3 regions of the Sorangium sp. So ce296 genome follow, and region 1 is predicted to be linked to each of the others. Evidence: riboswitches for the same ligand, from Rfam matches in the RefSeq annotation. Region 1 holds a riboswitch; each other region holds the start of a gene.
The links. Region 1 has a riboswitch for cobalamin ahead of WME98_RS31120 (TonB-dependent receptor). Riboswitches for the same ligand answer to the same signal wherever they lie in the genome.
Positions count from the first base shown of each region.

Region 1 (5,660 bases):
GCGGGAGGCGGACATCGCCTTTCGCCCCGCCGCGTTCGAGCACCGCGAGGTCTTCCAGCGCGAGGTCGCGCGCATCGGGTTCGGCCTCTACGCGTCGGAGGCCTACCTCGCCGAGCGCGGCCCGCCGGACTTCGACCGGCAGTGCGAGGGCCACGCCCTCGTCACGATGAGCGACGATCCGCCGGCGGTCGCCGACCTCGCGTGGCTGCGCGCCGTCGCCGCGAAGGCCCGCGTCGCCGCCCGCACCAACGGCCGCGAGGCCCAGGCGACGATGGGGGCCGCCGGGGTCGGGCTCGTCTGCCTGCCGCGCTACCTGGGCGACGCGACGGCGGGCCTGCGCCTGCTCTCGCCGCCGTCGCCGCCGCCCGAGCGCGCGCTCTGGCTCGGGGTGCACCGCGACACGCGCGGGGTGCCGCGCGTGAAGGCGCTCGTCGCGTTCGTCACCGACGCCCTCGGGCCGCTGCGAGGCGCCCTCCGGCCAGACGCGCGGCCGCGCCCCGGCCGGTGACGCGCCCCGCCGCTACCGGCCCTCGCTGAGCTGGCAGGCCCGCTGATCTTCGTAAAACGGCGCGCAGTCCACGTAAATGAAGTCGGGGTCGCACGCCGGGTCGCTGGACGGCATGCACGCGAACAGCGGATCGAGCCACGCCGAGATCTGCTCGCAGCGCGTGACCGACGGGATCTGGACCATCCTGCCCATGCAGTCGAAGAACGGCGCGGTCAGGTCGTTGCAAGGGCGCGGCACAGAGAGCAGCTCGTCGCAGGCGTCGCGACAGCCGGGGTCCGGGCAGGCGGTGCCGTCGAAGAGGGCGCAGAAGAAATCGCACGAGGCCCGCGCTCCGCCGCCCGAGCCCGCCGCGCTGGAGCTCGACGACTGCGGGCCCGCGCCGACGCTCGCGCGCCCGCTCGACGTCGCGCTCGAGCCGGCGCCCCCGGAGCCGTCGTCGTCCCCCGGGGCGCCGTCGACCACGACGGCCCCGCCGCAAGCGCTCGCCCCCGCGAGCGCGATGAGCGAGGCGAGGAGCGCCGAATGCAGCGTCGTTCTCATGCCCGGGAGTCTACACCGGTCCACGCCGGCGCGGGCAGGGGCGGGGGTCGCTCGCCGGGCGCGCGCTCGCCTGGCGCGCGCTCGCCGGGCGCCGTCGCCGCTCACTCCACGGCCTGCGCCTGCTCGATCGCGTCCTCGCGGCGCTCCCGGCGGTTGCACGCGAGCACCTTCTTGCGGACGCGCACCGCGTCGGGCGTGACCTCGACGAGCTCGTCGCCGTCGATCCACTCCATCGCCGTCTCGATCGTGAGCAGCCGCGGGCTGGCCAGGAGGACGTTCTCGTCCTTGCCGTGGTTGCGCACGTTCGACAGCTTCTTCTCCTTGATCACGTTGACGTCGGTGTCGTTCGGCCGGTTGTGCTCGCCGATGATCATCCCCTCGTAGACCTCGACGCCGGGGACGATGAAGAACATGCCGCGCGGCTGGAGGTGGTGCAGCGCGTACGGGGTCGCCACGCCGGCGCGATCGGCGACGATGGCGCCGGTCGGGCGGCGCATCATCGGGCCGCCCCAGGGCGCCCAGCCGTCGAACATCGTGTTGAGCAGGCCCGTCCCGCGCGTCGCCGTCAGGAACTCGCCCCGGAAGCCGATGAGCCCGCGCGACGGCACCCGGAACTCGAGGCGGGCGCGCCCGAAGCCGGGGTTCGTCATCTTCACCATCCGGCCGCGCCGGGTGCTGAGGCGCTCGGTCACCACGCCGACGTAGGTGTCGGGCACGTCGACGACCACGAGCTCGATCGGCTCCATCACCTCGCCGTTGATCTCGCGCGTCACGACCTCGGGGTTCGAGAGCTGCATCTCGTACCCCTCGCGCCGCATCGTCTCCACGAGGATCGCGAGCTGGAGCTCGCCGCGGCCGAGCACCACGAACGTGTCGGGCACCTCGGTCGGCTCCACCCGGATCGCGAGGTTCTTCATCGCCTCGCGCTCGAGCCGCTCCTTCAGGTGACGGCTCGTCAGGTACTTCGACTGCTTGCTCTTGCCGGCGAACGTCGACGTGTTGACGCCGATCCTCATCTTGATCGTCGGCTCCTCGACCACGATCCGCGGCAGCGCCTCGGGGGTCGCCGGGTCCGCGATCGTGTCGCCGATCGTGACCGAATCGAGCCCCGCGATGGCGATCACCTCGCCCGCGGCGGCGCTCTCGACCGGGACCCGCTTCAGCCCCTCGTAGGCGTAGAGCATCTTCACGTAGCCGCGCGACTGGCCGCCCTCGCCGAGGAGCGCGACGTCGGCGCCGGACCGGGCGGTGCCCCGGACCACGCGGCCGACCGCGAGCCGGCCCACGTAGTCGTCGTGGGTCGTGTTGCAGACGATGACCTGGAGCGGCCCGTCGGGGTCGCCGGAGGGGCCGGGCACGCGCTCGAGGATGGTCTCGAAGAGCGGCTCCAGGTCCTTGGCCTCGTGCTCGAGCTCGCGCTTGGCCTGGCCGAACTTCGCGATCGCGTAGAGCGTCGAGAAGTCCATCTGCGCGTCGCTCGCCTCGAGGTCGCAGAAGAGGTCGAACACCTCGGAGAGCACCTCGTGGGCGCGCGCGTCGCTCCGGTCGATCTTGTTGATGACCACGATGACCGGGAAGCCGCGCTGGAGGCACTTCGAGAGCACGAACCGCGTCTGCGGCAGCGGGCCCTCGGCGGCGTCGACGAGGAGCAGCGCCCCGTCGGCCATCATCAGGGTGCGCTCGACCTCGCCGCCGAAGTCGGAGTGGCCGGGCGTGTCGACGATGTTGATCTTGACCCCGCGGTACCGGATGCTGGTGTTCTTCGCGAGGATGGTGATGCCGCGCTCCCGCTCGAGGTCGTTCGAGTCCATGACCCGCTCGGCCACGACCTCGTTCTCTCGGAAGGCGCCCGACTGGCGGAGCATGTGATCGACGAGGGTCGTCTTCCCGTGGTCGACGTGGGCGACGATGGCGATGTTGCGGAGGTCGTTACGCGGCATATACGGCGGCGGCCGTGTAGCACGCGACCCACGGAGGAGCGAGCCCATCCTCGCCAGAGCCCGAACGTTCGGCCTGCACCCGGACGTCGCGCGGCGAGCGCTCGCGTTCAGGTGGCGCGCGCGTGAAGCGGGCGCGGGCGGGCGCGAGGCGGACAGGAGCCCGCGCGAGTCGGGCGCGTGGCGAGGGACGCGCGCGGAGCGGGCGAGGTGAGCGGGAGCGATTGACAGCCGGAGGCGCATCCTCCTAGGGTGCGCGCCGCGCTGGTGCCTGGGCGCTCGCTCAGGCTGAATAGGGAACCCGGTGAGATTCCGGGGCTGCCCCGCAGCGGTAAGCGAGAACGACCTCCACCCCATGCACTGGCCCGATGAGGGCTGGGAAGCGGTGGACAGTAGGAAGCCGGCCCGGCCGGAGCGCTCGCGAGCCCGAAGACCTGCCCGCGCCCGGCGACGGGGACACATCCGACGCCGGTTCGACCTGGGAGCCTCGAGGGAGGCGGCGAGGTCCGAGCCGGTGCAGCCCTGCGCACGTCCCGGATCCCGAGCCGCCCCCGCGTTGCCTTCTGGTCGCCCGCGGGGGCGAGAGGTCGGTCCAGGGCGTCGCGCCGTGGGCGGCCTTTTTCCTCCTCGTGGAGCTCGATGCGAGCGGCCCGGCGCCGCTCCGCGCGATTGCGCGAAGGAGGACATGAATGCTGCGCGAGAACGTCACGAAGGGCCACGGACACCGCCATCGACTCCCTCGGATCGCCGCCCTGGCGATCCTGCTGTCCGCCGCGCGGCCAGCGCGGGCCCAGGGAGAGCCCATCGAGGTCACGGTGCACGCGGAGAAGCCGGGGAGCGAGGCCGCCTCGCGCGTCTCGGTCGGGCACCGCGAGCTCGAGCTCCGGCCGAGGCTCCGGCCGGGCGATCTCCTCGAGTCGGTCCCCGGGCTCTTCGCCGTGCAGCACGCCGGCGGCGGCAAGGCGAACCAGTACTTCCTGCGCGGCTTCGACGCCGACCACGGGACGGACGTCGCGTTCTTCGTCGACGGGGTGCCCGTCAACCTGGTCAGCCACGGCCACGGGCACGGCTTCACCGACCTCTACTTCATGATCCCGGAGCTCGTGGTCGGGCTCGACGGCTACAAGGGGCCCTACTACGCGAGCATCGGCGATTTCGGCACGGCGGGCGCCGTCAACCTCCGCTTCGCCGAGAAGCTCGACGAGAGCTCCGCGCAGCTCAGCGTGGGGCAGTACGGCATCCTGCGCGGCCTCGTGATCGCCTCGCCGGAGCTCGGCGACGACTGGCGCGCGGTGGCCGCGGCGGAGGTCTACCGGAACGACGGGCCGTTCCAGAGCCCGGAGCGGCTCAAGCGCTTCAACGTGTTCCTGAGGGCGACGCGCGACCTCGGCAGCACCGGCAAGGTCCAGGCGACGTGGATGTCCTACGGCTCGACCTGGTACGGCTCCGGCCAGATCCCGGCGCGCGCCGTGTGCGGCGAGGGGGAGCAGGGCGGCCTGAACCCGCCGCCGTCCGCTTTCGGACAGCCGTGCATCGACCACTTCGGCGCGGTCGATCCGACCGAGGGCGGGGCGACCTCGCGGCACATGGCGTCGGTCTCCGCGTCGACCGCGTGGCGGGACGCCGACCTGAGCGCGATGGCTTACCTCCTGCGCTATCGCTTCACGCTGTACTCGAACTTCACGTTCTTCGCCGAGGATCCGGTGCACGGCGATGCGATCGAGCAGAACGACGACCGCACCGTGCTGGGCGCCGATCTCCGGTTCCGCAAGCAGATCGAGCACCGCGGGGCGAGGTTCACGACCTCGCTCGGCGCGCAGATCCGCGCGGACGCGATCGACAAGTCGCTCCACCACGACGAGGCGCGCGAGCGGCTCGAGGAGCGGGATCGGACCCACGTCGACGAGGGCCAGATCGGCGTGTACGTCGAGCAGGACGCCCGGCTCCGGCGCTGGCTCCGCCTCGTGCTCGGCGTGCGCGGGCAGTGGATCGACGTCAACGTGGACGATCTGCGCGAGGACCTCGAGGGGACGGGGAACCGGTCGAGCGGCGCGCGGGGGCAGATGCAGCTGCTCCCGAAGCTCTCGGCGGTCGTCTCGCCGGTGGGCGGGCTCGATCTCTTCGCCCACTACGGGCGCGGCTTCCACTCGAACGACGCGCGGGGCGCGGTGCTGGGCCGGGGGGCGGCGACGCTGATCACCCCGGCGAAGGGCTACGAGGTCGGCGCGAGGGTCGCGCCCGTGCGCGGCCTCTCGCTGAGCGCGGCCGGGTTCCTGCTCGACCTCGACTCCGAGCTGGTCTGGAGCGGCGACGCCGGCGAGACCGAGGCGTCGGGGGAGACGCGGCGCTACGGGATCGAGATCAGCGCGCGCTACCGGCTCGGGAGCTGGCTCTTCGCCGACGTGGACGCGACCTTCACCCGCGCGCGCTTCCGCGCGAACGCCGGCAACGGGAGCGCGGTCGCGCTCGCGCCGACGCGGACGCTGACCGCGGGCATCGGGGTGCGCAGGGCGTTCGGCGCGCTCACGCCATTCGCGGCGCTCCGGGTGAAGGCGATCGGCGCGCGGCCCGCGACCGAGGACGAGTCGCTCACCGCCGAGGGGTTCACGGTGGTCGACGCGAACGCGGGGCTCCGGTGGAGGAACGTCGAGGCGGCCGTGGACATCCAGAACCTC
Region 1 covers NZ_CP150325.1:8,426,524-8,432,183, forward strand. Annotated here, with positions in the region: gene WME98_RS31105 (LysR family transcriptional regulator) at 1-508, shown strand, start outside; gene WME98_RS31110 (hypothetical protein) at 521-1,048, opposite strand; gene typA (translational GTPase TypA) at 1,150-3,036, opposite strand; cobalamin riboswitch at 3,234-3,441, shown strand; gene WME98_RS31120 (TonB-dependent receptor) at 3,675-5,660, shown strand, end outside.

Region 2 (5,660 bases), 4.7 Mb from region 1:
CGCCTCCACGCCGACACGTCCGGACGGCGCGAGCACGTCGCAGGGGCGGCCCGGGTCCGCGCCGGTGGCGTGGCACTCGCCGCTCCCGAGGGCGCGCAGCGCGAGCCACTCGCCGAGGCGCAGCTCCGCGCTGACGGCGCCTCGCGCCGACGTGCGCCGCGCGCGCGCGAGCGGGATGTCGTCCGGCTCGCGCGAGATGCCCTCGCGCGCGACCGAGAGCATGGGTCGCACCGTGAGGCGATCGGAGAGGTAGAGGGTCGCTCCCAGCGTCTGCTCCAGGCGGCGGCCGGCGAGGCGGAGCTCGCGCGTGAGGAGCGCGAGCTCGAGGAGGGGGTCGTGGAACTCGGACCGCGCCTCGATGAACGAGGTGCGCGCCTCGAGCGTGTGCTGCGCCTCGCCGCCGAACGGAACCCGCGTCACGACGGACGCGAGCGCGCGCCGGGATTCCCCGCGAGCCTGCCGGGAGGGCAAGAGCGCGAGCCGCGGCACGCCCTGCTCGCGATCGAGGCCGTTCGCGATCACGTCGACGGTCGCGCCGTGGCCGAGATCGAAGCGGGCGAGCGCCCAGGCGTCGACGGCGCGCACGTCGGCGTTCTGCCGGCGCCGGACGGTGTCGTCGCTCGCGTCGAAGAGCGTCCCGCGATCGTCGACGAACGCATAGCGGTTCGCCGCGGCCTCGGCGCTCACCCCGACGATCGAGCTCACCGGGCCGGCGCTGACGCCGGCGAACGCCCACCCGCGCCTGGCCCCGAACGAGCCTGCCATGGCGCCCACGCCGGCCGTCGTCCGGGAGGGCCGGCGTGGCTCGAAGAAAATCGCGCCGCCCGGCCCGAGGCGATCGGCCTCGATGGGAGCGTTGCCCCGGTAGATCTCGACGCGCTCGACGAGCCAGAGCGGCACGAGCGAGAGATCCGCGGTCCCCGCGACGTCGTCGTTCAGGCGAACGCCGGCGAGGTACACCGGCGTCTGCGCGGCGGTCGCGCCACGGATCGCGGCGGTCGCCGGCCCGCCGAAGCCGCCCGACTCGGTCACCTGGACGCCCGGCTGCGTGCGGAGCACGTCCGCGGCCTCGAGCCCCGCTCCGGTCAGGCGGTCGCGGGTCAGCACGGATCCCGCGACGGATCGGTCCTTGGGCGGCGCGGGCGCGCGCGCGCGCTCCCCCTCGACGCGCACCTCCAGCGGGGCTGTCGCGACGGCAGCGCGACCGCCGCCCTGCTCGGCCCCTGCCCCGCGCAGCTCTTCCGCGACCGCTGCCGGCGCGGCCGCCAGGGCGCTGCCGGCGGCGAGCACGAGCCAGCGCCCCGCGCCGTCGCTCCGCCGGCGACGCACCACACGCTCAAGGGATTGAACCATTCACGCCCGCCTACCCGCGTCGACCCAGCACTGCTCGGGTGAGCTGAGAGCCGAATCGGGGGGACTGCGGACGGGCTACGGCACCGCGCCTGAGCGAGGTGGTCCAGAGCCTGCGCGCCTTCCCCTCGAAGGCTCAGGTCAGCGCGCGCCGGAGCACCGGCGCGCGCACCGTCGGCAGGTCTTCGGACTCACGGGCGCTGCGGCCGTCGCCGGACGCTTTCCTACTGATCACCGCTTCCCAGGCCGCTCAAGCGCGGCCCAGTGCTCGATGGTGATGGTCGTTCCCGTTCACCGCTGCGGGGGCAGTCCCGGATTCTCACCGGGTTCCCTTTTCAGCTCGCCAGGCGATGGCCAGGCGAACACCGATGGCGGGGCGACTCGTGGCAGATGTCGCATGGATTGTCAACGCGGAAATGGCTGCCGTGCGCAGCCCATTCCCATGCCCACACGGCCCCGGGCCTGCACCAGGAAACCTTGACAGTTCTTATTGAACGTGGCATCAAGCATTTGAAACTGATTTTCCTTATCAGGTTTCTGTAGCGGCCCGCGACTTCACGTCCAGAGCCCGATGAACCGAGCCCACGCGGCTCTCGAAGCCCATCGGAGCTGGATGTGACGACGTGCCCATTTCGACGTTCGGGCCGACTCCGCGCCTCGACGCCCTCGCGGGCGGAGCGCGCATGCCGGCCTTTGGCCGCGCGCCTGCGCGCCGCGGTGGAGCCTCTGCGGCCGAGCCTCCAAGGCGCCCGGCGGCGGGACGGCGCCGGAAGCGCGGCCCTGGAGCCGGTCGATGGGCCAGCGGCGCGCCCCCGGCGCGCTCGCCTCGACGAGCCTGGGCCGCGCTCGCCTCGGTGTCCAGCGCTCCGCAGCTCGGTGCCATGAGACGCGCGGCGCGCCGTGTCCCGGGCGCGCGGGCGGCGCGGGTCACCGCGCGGCCCCGCGCTAGCGCCGGGAGCGCCGCCGCCGTCGCTCGGTGACATCGCCGCTCTCCGGCCCGAGCGCCGCGCCGCGGGTGCCCCCGATTCCACACCTTTCAAGGAGTGTTCGATGAATTCCTTCTCGATGCCGGCTGCCGTCGCTCATCCCTTGTCGAACGCCGGGCAGATCCTCAAGCAATACACCCCCGAATCGGCGTTCTTCTTCGCGTCGCCGACGCGCACGCTCCTCGCGCAGGGCGTGCACGACATGATCCTCGAGACGATCGGCACCGACCGCGGCGAGCGCCTCTCGGACCGCATCACCCGGGTGCTCGCGGCGCAGGGGCGGGCGGGCCACGGCGTCCCCATGGCGGTCGGCGCGGTGCCGTTCAACAGCACCTCGCCCGCGCACCTCATCGTGCCGAAGACGATCCAGAGCGCCGGGCCGCTGAGCTCCGCGGCCGACGCGCTCAGACCCCAGCCGCAGGCTTCCCTCCAGACGCTGCGGAAGGTCCCCGAGCCCCGCGATTACGTGCGCGGCGTCGAGCTGGCCGTGGGCCTGATGCGCAACGAGGCGCTGAGCAAGGTGGTCCTCTCCAGGATGCTGGAGATGACGTTGCGAGAGGCGGTCGACCTCCGCGCCGTCCTGCAGCGCCTCTCGCAGCAGAACCGGAGCGGCTACACCTTCGCCGCCAACCTCTCCGATCCGATGGCGGGCCTGTCCGGCTCGGAGCGCGGCCCGAGCTCGCGGCCGCGGACGCTGATCGGCGCGAGCCCCGAGCTGCTCCTGTCCCGCTCCGGGCTCCGGGTGGTCGCCAACCCGCTGGCCGGCTCCGCGATCCGCAGCCCGGATCCGGACGAGGACCGGCGGCGCGCCATCGCCCTGCTCGCGTCCGAGAAGGACCGGCACGAGCACGCGATCGTGGTCGACGCTGTCGCCGCCGCGCTCCGGCCGTTCTGCAGGCACCTGAGCGTCCCCGAGGAGCCGTCGCTCACGCAGACGGCGAACCTGTGGCACCTGTCCAGCCGGCTCACGGGCGAGCTCCGCGATCTCTCGATCTCCTCGATGAGGCTCGCCGCCGCGCTGCACCCGACCCCCGCGGTGTGCGGATACCCCACCGAGCGCGCCCGCGCCGCCATCGAGGCGCTCGAGCCCTTCGATCGCGGGTTCTTCACGGGCCTCGTGGGCTGGTGCGACGCCGCCGGAGACGGCGAGTGGGCCGTCGTCATCCGCTGCGCCGACGTCGCCGGGCGGGCGCTCCGGCTCTACGCCGGGGCCGGGATCGTCGTCGGCTCCGAAGGCCAGCGCGAGCTCGACGAGACGTCCGCCAAGCTCCGCACGATGCTCAACGCGCTCGGCCTCGACCAGGCGCCGGAGATCGGGTGATGCCCGCGGACGAAGGCCGACAGGCGCTCTCCGGCTGGACCCCTTGGCCGCCCGAGGTGGCCGAGCTCTACCGGCGCGAAGGCTACTGGCGCGGCGAGACGTTCGGGGACCTGCTCCGCGAGCGGGCCGCGCGGCACCCGCATCGGATCGCCCTCGTCGGCGACGATCGCCGGCTGAGCTACGGTGAGCTCGATCGGCGCGCCGACCGCCTCGCCGCGGGCCTCCTGCGCCTCGGGATCCAGCCGCGGGATCGCGTGGTGGTCCAGCTCCCGAACATCGTGGAGTTCTTCGAGGTGTGCTTTGCGCTGTTCCGCCTCGGCGCCCTCCCCGTCCTCGCCCTGCCCGCCCACCGGCGCGCCGAGATCACGTATTTCTGCGAGCACACGGAGGCGGTCGCCTACGTCATCGCCGACCGGGACGGCGGGTTCGATTACCGGGAGCTGGCGAGTCAGGTCCGGCGGGACGTGAAGACCTTGAAGCACGTCCTCGTGGCCGGCCAGCCCGGCGAGCACACCGCGCTCGAGGGCGTGTACGCCGAGCCCGTGGAGCTGCCGAGCCCCGCGGCGGGCGACGTGGCCTTCTTCCAGCTGTCCGGCGGGAGCACCGGAGTGCCCAAGCTGATCCCGCGGACGCACGACGATTATCTCTACAGCGTGCGGGCCAGCGCGGAGATCTGCGCGCTCGACGCGGGCAGCGTGTACCTGGCCGTCCTGCCCGTCGCGCACAATTTCACCCTGAGCTCGCCGGGGAGCCTCGGCGCGCTCTGCGCCGGCGGCCGCGTGGTGCTCAGCCGCCGTCCCAGCCCGGACGAGGCGTTCCCGTGGATCGAGCGGGAGAAGGTCACGATCACCGCGCTCGTGCCGCCGCTCGCCGCGCTGTGGCTGGAGTCGGCCCGGGCGGCGCGGCACGACCTGTCGAGCCTGAAGGTGCTCCAGGTGGGCGGCGCCAAGCTCGCCGCGGAGGTGGCGCGCCGGGTGCGGCCGACGCTGGGCTGCGCCCTGCAACAGGTGTTCGGGATGGCCGAGGGGCTTGTCAACTATACCCGCCTCGACGATCCCGAGGAGATCACGAGTGAGACCCAGGGCCGGCCCATCTCGCCCCACGACGAGGTCCGCGTCGTGGACGACGAGGACCGCGACGTCGGGGACGGGCAGGTCGGTCACCTGCTCACGCGCGGGCCTTACACGATCCGCGGCTATTACAAGGCAGACGCGCACAACGCGAAGGCGTTCACGCGCGACGGCTTCTACCGCACGGGCGATCTCGTGCGGCGCACGCCGTCGGGCTACCTGGTCGTCGAGGGCCGCGCAAAGGACCAGATCAACCGCGGCGGCGAGAAGATCGCGGCCGAGGAGGTCGAGAACCACGTCCTCGCCCACCCGGCGGTGCGCGACGCGGCGCTCGTGGCCATGCCGGACGAGCGGCTCGGCGAGCGGTCGTGCGCGTTCCTCGTGCCTCGCGGGCAGCCGCCGGCCGCGCGCGAGATCAACGCCTTCCTGCGCGAGCGCGGGGTCGCTCCGTACAAGGTGCCCGATCGCATCGAGTGGCTCGACACGCTCCCGACGACGAGCGTCGGCAAGGTGGACAAGAAGGCGCTCCGCAAGTGGATCGCCGATCGGCTCGCGCAGGGCGCCGTGCGCTGAAGCGCGGCGCGGGCCGGGGCGGCGGGGCGACGGCGCGTCGCTCGAGCCGCCGAGATGAAACGCTGTGACCACGTGAGAGAGGAACAACCATGGCCATCCCCAGCATCCAGACCTATTCCATGCCGCGCGTCGACGAGCTCCCGGAGAGCCGGGTGCCCTGGCGGCCGGATCCGAGGCGCGCGGTCCTCTTGATCCACGACATGCAGGACTACTTTCTCGGCTACTACGACGCCAAGGCGTCGCCGGTCGTCGAGCTGCTGGCCAACACCCGCCTGCTCCGCGAGCGGTGCGCGGCGAGCGGGATCCCGGTCGTCTACACGAAGCAGCCCGCCGAGCAGACGAGGGCGCAGCGCGGCCTGC
Region 2 covers NZ_CP150325.1:13,081,340-13,086,999, forward strand. Annotated here, with positions in the region: gene WME98_RS48305 (TonB-dependent receptor plug domain-containing protein) at 1-1,353, opposite strand, end outside; cobalamin riboswitch at 1,510-1,735, opposite strand; gene dhbC (isochorismate synthase DhbC) at 2,401-3,657, shown strand; gene WME98_RS48315 ((2,3-dihydroxybenzoyl)adenylate synthase) at 3,657-5,300, shown strand; gene WME98_RS48320 (isochorismatase family protein) at 5,390-5,660, shown strand, end outside.
Region 2: another riboswitch for cobalamin. It lies ahead of WME98_RS48305 (TonB-dependent receptor plug domain-containing protein); the one in region 1 lies ahead of WME98_RS31120 (TonB-dependent receptor).

Region 3 (5,660 bases), 1.5 Mb from region 1:
CGCGAGGAGCTCGCCGGCCGCGAACACCTCCCGCGGCGGCCCGTCCGCGAGCACCTGCCCGTCGCCGAGCAGCACCGCGCGCGTCGCGAACAGCGGCACGAGGTCGACCGCGTGCGTCGCGGCGACCAGCGTGGTCCCCTGCTGCTCCGAGAGCGCGCGCAGCGTCCGGCACAGGGAGAGCTCGCCCTCCGGGTCGAGCCCCGCGGTCGGCTCGTCGAGCAGCAGCACGCGCGGCTGCATCGCGAGCATCCCGGCGATGCACGCGCGCTTGCGCTCGCCGAAGCTCAGCGCCTCGATCGCGCGGCCGGCGAGGTGCGCGATCTGCACGGCCGAGAGCGCCGCCTCGGCGCGGCGCCGCGCCTCGGGCGCGGGCAGGCCCAGGTTCCGCGGGCCGAACAGGACGTCGTCGAGGAGCGTCGCGCCGAGCAACTGGTCGTCCGGGTCCTGGAGCACGAGCGCGGCGCCCGCGGCCACGGCGTCCGAGGGCGAGCCCACGCGGCGGCCGGAGATCTCGACGCTGCCGCCGGGCGCGGGGAGGAGCCCGACGAGCGTCCGGAGCAGCGCGGTCTTGCCGGCGCCGTTGCCGCCGAGCACCGCCACGGACTCGCCCTCGGCGACGTCGAGGCGCACGTCGCGCAGCGCGGGCTCGGCGCCGCGGTAGCCCACCCTGGGCGCGCGGAGGGCGATCGCGCTCATCCCGCCGCTCCGGCGGCGACGCTGAGGCCGAGGGCCGCGAGGGCGACGGCGGCGAACGCGAGGTTCGCGGCGGGCGCGCTCGGCCGGCGGTCGGCGACGGGGAGCTCCCCCCGGTAGCCGCGGAGCTGCATGGCGACGGCGGCGTGCTCGGAGCGCTCCAGGGTCCGGAGCGCCACGACGCCCGCGACGGCGCCGGCCGAGCGCGCGGCGGCGCCCGGGCGCGCGAACCCGCCGCGGAGCGCGGCGGCGCTCCACGCGCTGTCGGCGGCGCGCTGGAGCACGCCGGCGAAGCGCCGCGCGAGCGCGAGCAGCTCGACGAGGGCCGCGGGCGCGCCGAGCCCGGCGAGCGCCGCCTCGATCTCGGCCGGCGCGGCGGCGCTCGAGAGCCACCGGAGCACCGCGGCGGCCGCGAGGACGCGCGCGGCGATGGCCGCGGCGCGGCGGGCGCCGTCGCGCGCGATCGCGTCGAGCGGGAACGGCGCGCCCGCGAGGAGCGGCTCGCCCGGGGTGAGCGCGAGCGCGAGGGCCGCGGCGACCCCTCCGAGCCACGCGGCGGGCGCGAAGGCGCGCAGGATGGCGCCGGCGGTCACGCCCTGGAGGGCGAGGGCCGCGCACGCGACGGCGAGCAGCGCGGCCGGCGTCCAGGGCGAGCGCGCGCCCGCGGCGACGCAGCACGCGGCCACGGCGGCCCCGAGGCGGAGCCGGGGATCCACGTCGCGGAGCCGCGCGGGGGGGTCAATCCGCACGGAGCCCGTCGCCGCCGGGCTTGCCGGCGGGCTGGCCGGCGCGCTCCACGAAGAGCACGCGCGAGAAGTAGCCCAGGGCGAAGCCGGAGAGGAGCCCTGCCCAGAGGAAGGCGAAGAGCAGGAGGTCGCCCTCGAGGCCCGCGAACAGCGGCCCCGTGTCGTGGCGGCCGGCGTCCTCGGCGACGCGGCGGACGACGGCCTCGTCGACCCCGTCCCACGAGGCGTCGCCGCACGCGGCGAGCCAGAGCGCGGCGGCGGCCAGCAGCGCGCGCTGCGCGGCCCGCCGCGTCACGACGCCCCCGCGGGGAGCGGGACGACCTGGAGCCGCTCGAGGATGTCGGGCCGCCGGGCGCGCAGGAAGACGAGCGCTCCCGCGGTCATGGCACCCTCGAGCAAACCGAGCGGCAGCTGGGTGGGGACGAAGGCCAGGGCGACGCCGGTGAACATGGATCCCACCGACCCGTCGCCCGCGAGCCCGAGCGCGAGCTCGAGGGCCGTGGTCGCGTACGTGGCCCAGTCGGACGTCACGCCGGCCAGGAACCCCGCGACCCAGAGGCTCGCGCCGCAGCGCCGCGCGAGCCGGAAGACGAGGTATCCGGTGAACGCGCCCGCGATGCCCATCGACGCGACGTCGGCGCCGAGCGTGGTGAGCCCGCCGTGCGCGAGGAAGAGGGCCTGGATGAGGAGCGCCACCACGGTGACGAGGACGGTCATCCAGGGACCGATGAGCACCGCGGCGAGCCCGGTGCCGCACGGGTGGGAGCAGGTCCCTGCGGTCGGCACCGGCACGGGCATGCACGAGATCGCGAAGACGGCGGCGGCGACGAGGCCGACGAACGGCTTGTAGAAGGCGTCGTCCCGGGTGCGGCGCCGGAGCAGGTGGAGGGCGACGGCGACGAAGGGAAGGGCGAGCGCGTTCCAGACCGCGCACCAGCCGAGCGGCAGGACGCCTTCCGCGAGGTGCATCGCGGCCGCGGGCCGGGGCGCGAGCAGCGTCGCGAGGAGCACGGCGGCGATGGACACAGCGCGGCCGTGAAGACCGATTTCGGCGCTCCGGGTGAAGTCCGCACCCGAACGCCACGAAGACGTGCGCAAGCTGCACCTCGTGGGGGGCTCGGGTAGGTCTCCCGGCTGATGGGTTCAGGGGGCCTTTCGGGCTCCCAGCGCCGCGTCCACCTTCCCAGGCCTCATCAGAGGCCCAGTGGTCTTTGGAGGCGGCTCCCCACTCACGGTGGCGGTACCGCGCCGGTTTCGCACCGGCTTCCCTGTTATGCCCAGAGGGCACCCGAGGTGTGGATTGTCAGATGGATGCTCGGTAGTCCCGTTTCGCGCCCGGCGTCAAGGACGTCGCGCCGCGGCCGCGGGGCAGGCGCTCGCCCTGCGGCGGCTGCCCCGCGGCCGCGGCGCGCGCTGGCGTGTTCGCGGCGGCCGTCTGGCGGCACGCGCTGGCGTGTTCGCGGCGGCCGTCTGGCGGCGCGCGCCGGCGTGTTCGCGGCGGCCGTCTGGCGGCGCGCGCCGGCGCGTTCGCGGCGGTCGTCTGGCGGCGCGCGCTGGCGCGTTCGCGGCGGCCGTCCGGCGGCGCGCGCTGGCGCGTCTCACGCCGGAACGAGCTCCGTGATGAGCCGCGCGCGCGGGCTTCCGCCGCGGGCCGTCCAGCGCGTCGCGGGCCGCCGAGCGCTCCCGGCGTCCGGAGGTCCGGCGCGGCGGAGGGGCGCGCTGTACCGCGCCCGGCCTCACGGCATTGCGAGCGGCCGGTCAGCCGCTGCCGCGATGTCCACCGCGTGTGGTGCCGTCCTGTCGAGCCGACAGGCTGCGCTGCGCGCGCTCGCGCCCTCCGGGGGCAACGTGGCTTCCGCGAAATTGACCGAGACGCACGCGGACAAGCTTCCTCGAAAAAGCTGCAAGCGATGTGCTTCTGTGGTTAAAGTCTCTTTACTTGTTCATCCCGGGATCGCCGCTCGCTCCCCGGGGGCCCGCTCGGAGCGTGCGCCGCCCCGCGCGTGCTGCGCACGTTCCGGTGATTTTCTCGCTGCAGTGTGCTTTGTTCGTCCTGGCTCTTTACTTGTGAGCGAGTGTTCCGTGCCAGGCTCGCTTCGTCGCGGAGCCTGGCGTGAACGGCGGCGGGCTCTCGTGTTCTCTTTTCGAGGGCGCGGCGAGCGACTCCGCCGGACGCTGCTCCGGCGCGGGTATGCCCGGCTCGAACGCGCATTCGCGAAAATCGGCGATGTGCGCGCTGCGCTGTCACCTGGCTGTCATCGTGCCGGTAGCAATTCGCTCATCCGCGTGCAGCGGTTGCACTTTGTTATCGACAACCTGCTTCCGGGTGCCACACTCCGATCACCGCATGCGCACCGGCGCGGTTTCCCCCCCCGGCCCGGAGCGCGTGCGGGCTATCTCGAGCACCGCAGCGGACGTTCTCCGCGCCGCTGCGGTTTCCCTACCGCGGTCATGTCTGGCCCCCCTCCAGCATGACACGCGGTCTTTTTTTGGGGTCTCCTGGCGCGCTGTTCGAAAACTCACTTTCCTGTGAACGTGGCCTTCGATTTCGCCAGGAACGCTTTCATTCCGAGCTGTTGGTCCTCGCTGCCGAAGAGCGCGGCAAAGGCCTGGGCTTCCAGCTCGTTGGCGGCGGTGAGGTCGAGGCTCTCGCCGCGCAGCAGGACGCGCTTGGCGGCGGCGACGGCGAGCGGCCCGCGCGAGGCGATTTTGAGGGCGGTCTCGCGGGCGCGCGCGAGGAGCTCGGCCGCCGGGAAGACGGCGTTGACGAGGCCGATCGAGAGCGCCTGCTCGGCGGTGATCATGTCGCCTGAATAGATGAGCTCGCGCGCGCGGCCGGGGCCGACCCGCCGCAGCAGCCGCTGGGTGCCGCCGAACCCGGGGATGACGCCCAGGTTCACCTCGGGCTGGCCGAGCTTGGCGCCTTCCGCGGCGTAGATGAAGTCGCAGGCGAGGGCGAGCTCGCAGCCGCCGCCCAGCGCGAAGCCGTTGACCGCGGCGATCACGGGGAACGGGGCGGTCTCGATGAGGTCGGCGAGGCGGTGGCCTGCTTCGGCGAACCGCTTCGCGGCGATGCTGTTCATGGCGGCCATCTCCGCGATATCGGCGCCGGCAACGAACGCCTTGCCGGCGCCGGTGAGCACGGCCGCGCGCACCTCGCTGCCCTGCGCGAGGAGGTCGTGGAAGGCCGCGGTGAGGTCGCCGAGGACGGCGGGGTTCAGGGCGTTGAGCTTGTCGGGCCGCTGGATGGTCACGGTGGCGACGTGGCCCGCGCGCTCGACGGCGACGAGCTGGAGCGCACCGCGAGCAGGGACCCCCGGCTGCTGTTCTTGAGCGGTCATGACCGGTGGTTAGCAGCGCCCGGCGCCGGGGGGAAGCGCGCGCCGTGCGCCGGGGAAGGGGGCATTTCGTGCCCGCCTGGGCCCACTGTGCTGAGCCGACGAACGAGCGATTTCCAGCGGAAGTCACGCGCCCGTTCTGGAATATGGAACGAACTCCGAGTCTCGAGCGGCCCCAGCAAGCGCCCTGCGCTGGCGCCTATTCGTCACTTTGATAAGTGCGCACGGCCCGCGCGCTATCGAGGGGAGTCGCGCAGACAGGCCGTCTTCCGAACCGCAGCGCAGCCCCGCCATCCACCCCCGTCCCGCCCTGGAGAGAGCCAGCGGAGGAGGGGGTGCCGCGCGGGGGGCCGGCGGGGTAGGGCCCCACAAACCCGAGCGCCGGCGTGCTCCTTGCGACGCCCTCCGGGACCGACCCACCCATTCCCACGGCAATAGCCCCCCAAAAGGCGCGAGTTTGTGGGAGGGGCCCCCGCCGGCCCCCCGCGCGGCACCCCCTCCTCCGCTGGCTCCGTCGCAGCCGCGCCCCCCTCCACTACACCGCCCGCCCCGTCTTCTGCCCCTTCTCGTCGTACACGTAGAACCCCCGCCCGCTCTTCTTCCCGTACCACCCCGCCGCCACCAGGTTCCGCAGCAGCGTGGGCGCCCGGTACTTCGAGTCCCCGAACTCCCGGTGCAGCACCTCCGCGATCGAGAGCACCGTGTCCAGCCCGATCAGGTCCGCGAGCTCCAGCGGCCCCATCGGGTGGTTCAGCCCGAGCCGCGCCCCCGCGTCGATGTCCTCCGGCGTGGACAGCCCCTCCTGGAGCGCGAAGCACGCCTCGTTCAGGAACGGGATCAGCATCCGGTTCACGATGAACCCCGGCTGGTCCTTCGAGGTGAT
Region 3 covers NZ_CP150325.1:6,945,563-6,951,222, forward strand. Annotated here, with positions in the region: gene WME98_RS25900 (energy-coupling factor ABC transporter ATP-binding protein) at 1-696, opposite strand, end outside; gene WME98_RS25905 (CbiQ family ECF transporter T component) at 693-1,442, opposite strand; gene WME98_RS25910 (hypothetical protein) at 1,432-1,734, opposite strand; gene WME98_RS25915 (energy-coupling factor ABC transporter permease) at 1,731-2,465, opposite strand; cobalamin riboswitch at 2,543-2,746, opposite strand; gene WME98_RS25920 (enoyl-CoA hydratase/isomerase family protein) at 3,959-4,780, opposite strand; gene WME98_RS25925 (3-hydroxyacyl-CoA dehydrogenase family protein) at 5,313-5,660, opposite strand, start outside.
Region 3: another riboswitch for cobalamin. It lies ahead of WME98_RS25915 (energy-coupling factor ABC transporter permease); the one in region 1 lies ahead of WME98_RS31120 (TonB-dependent receptor).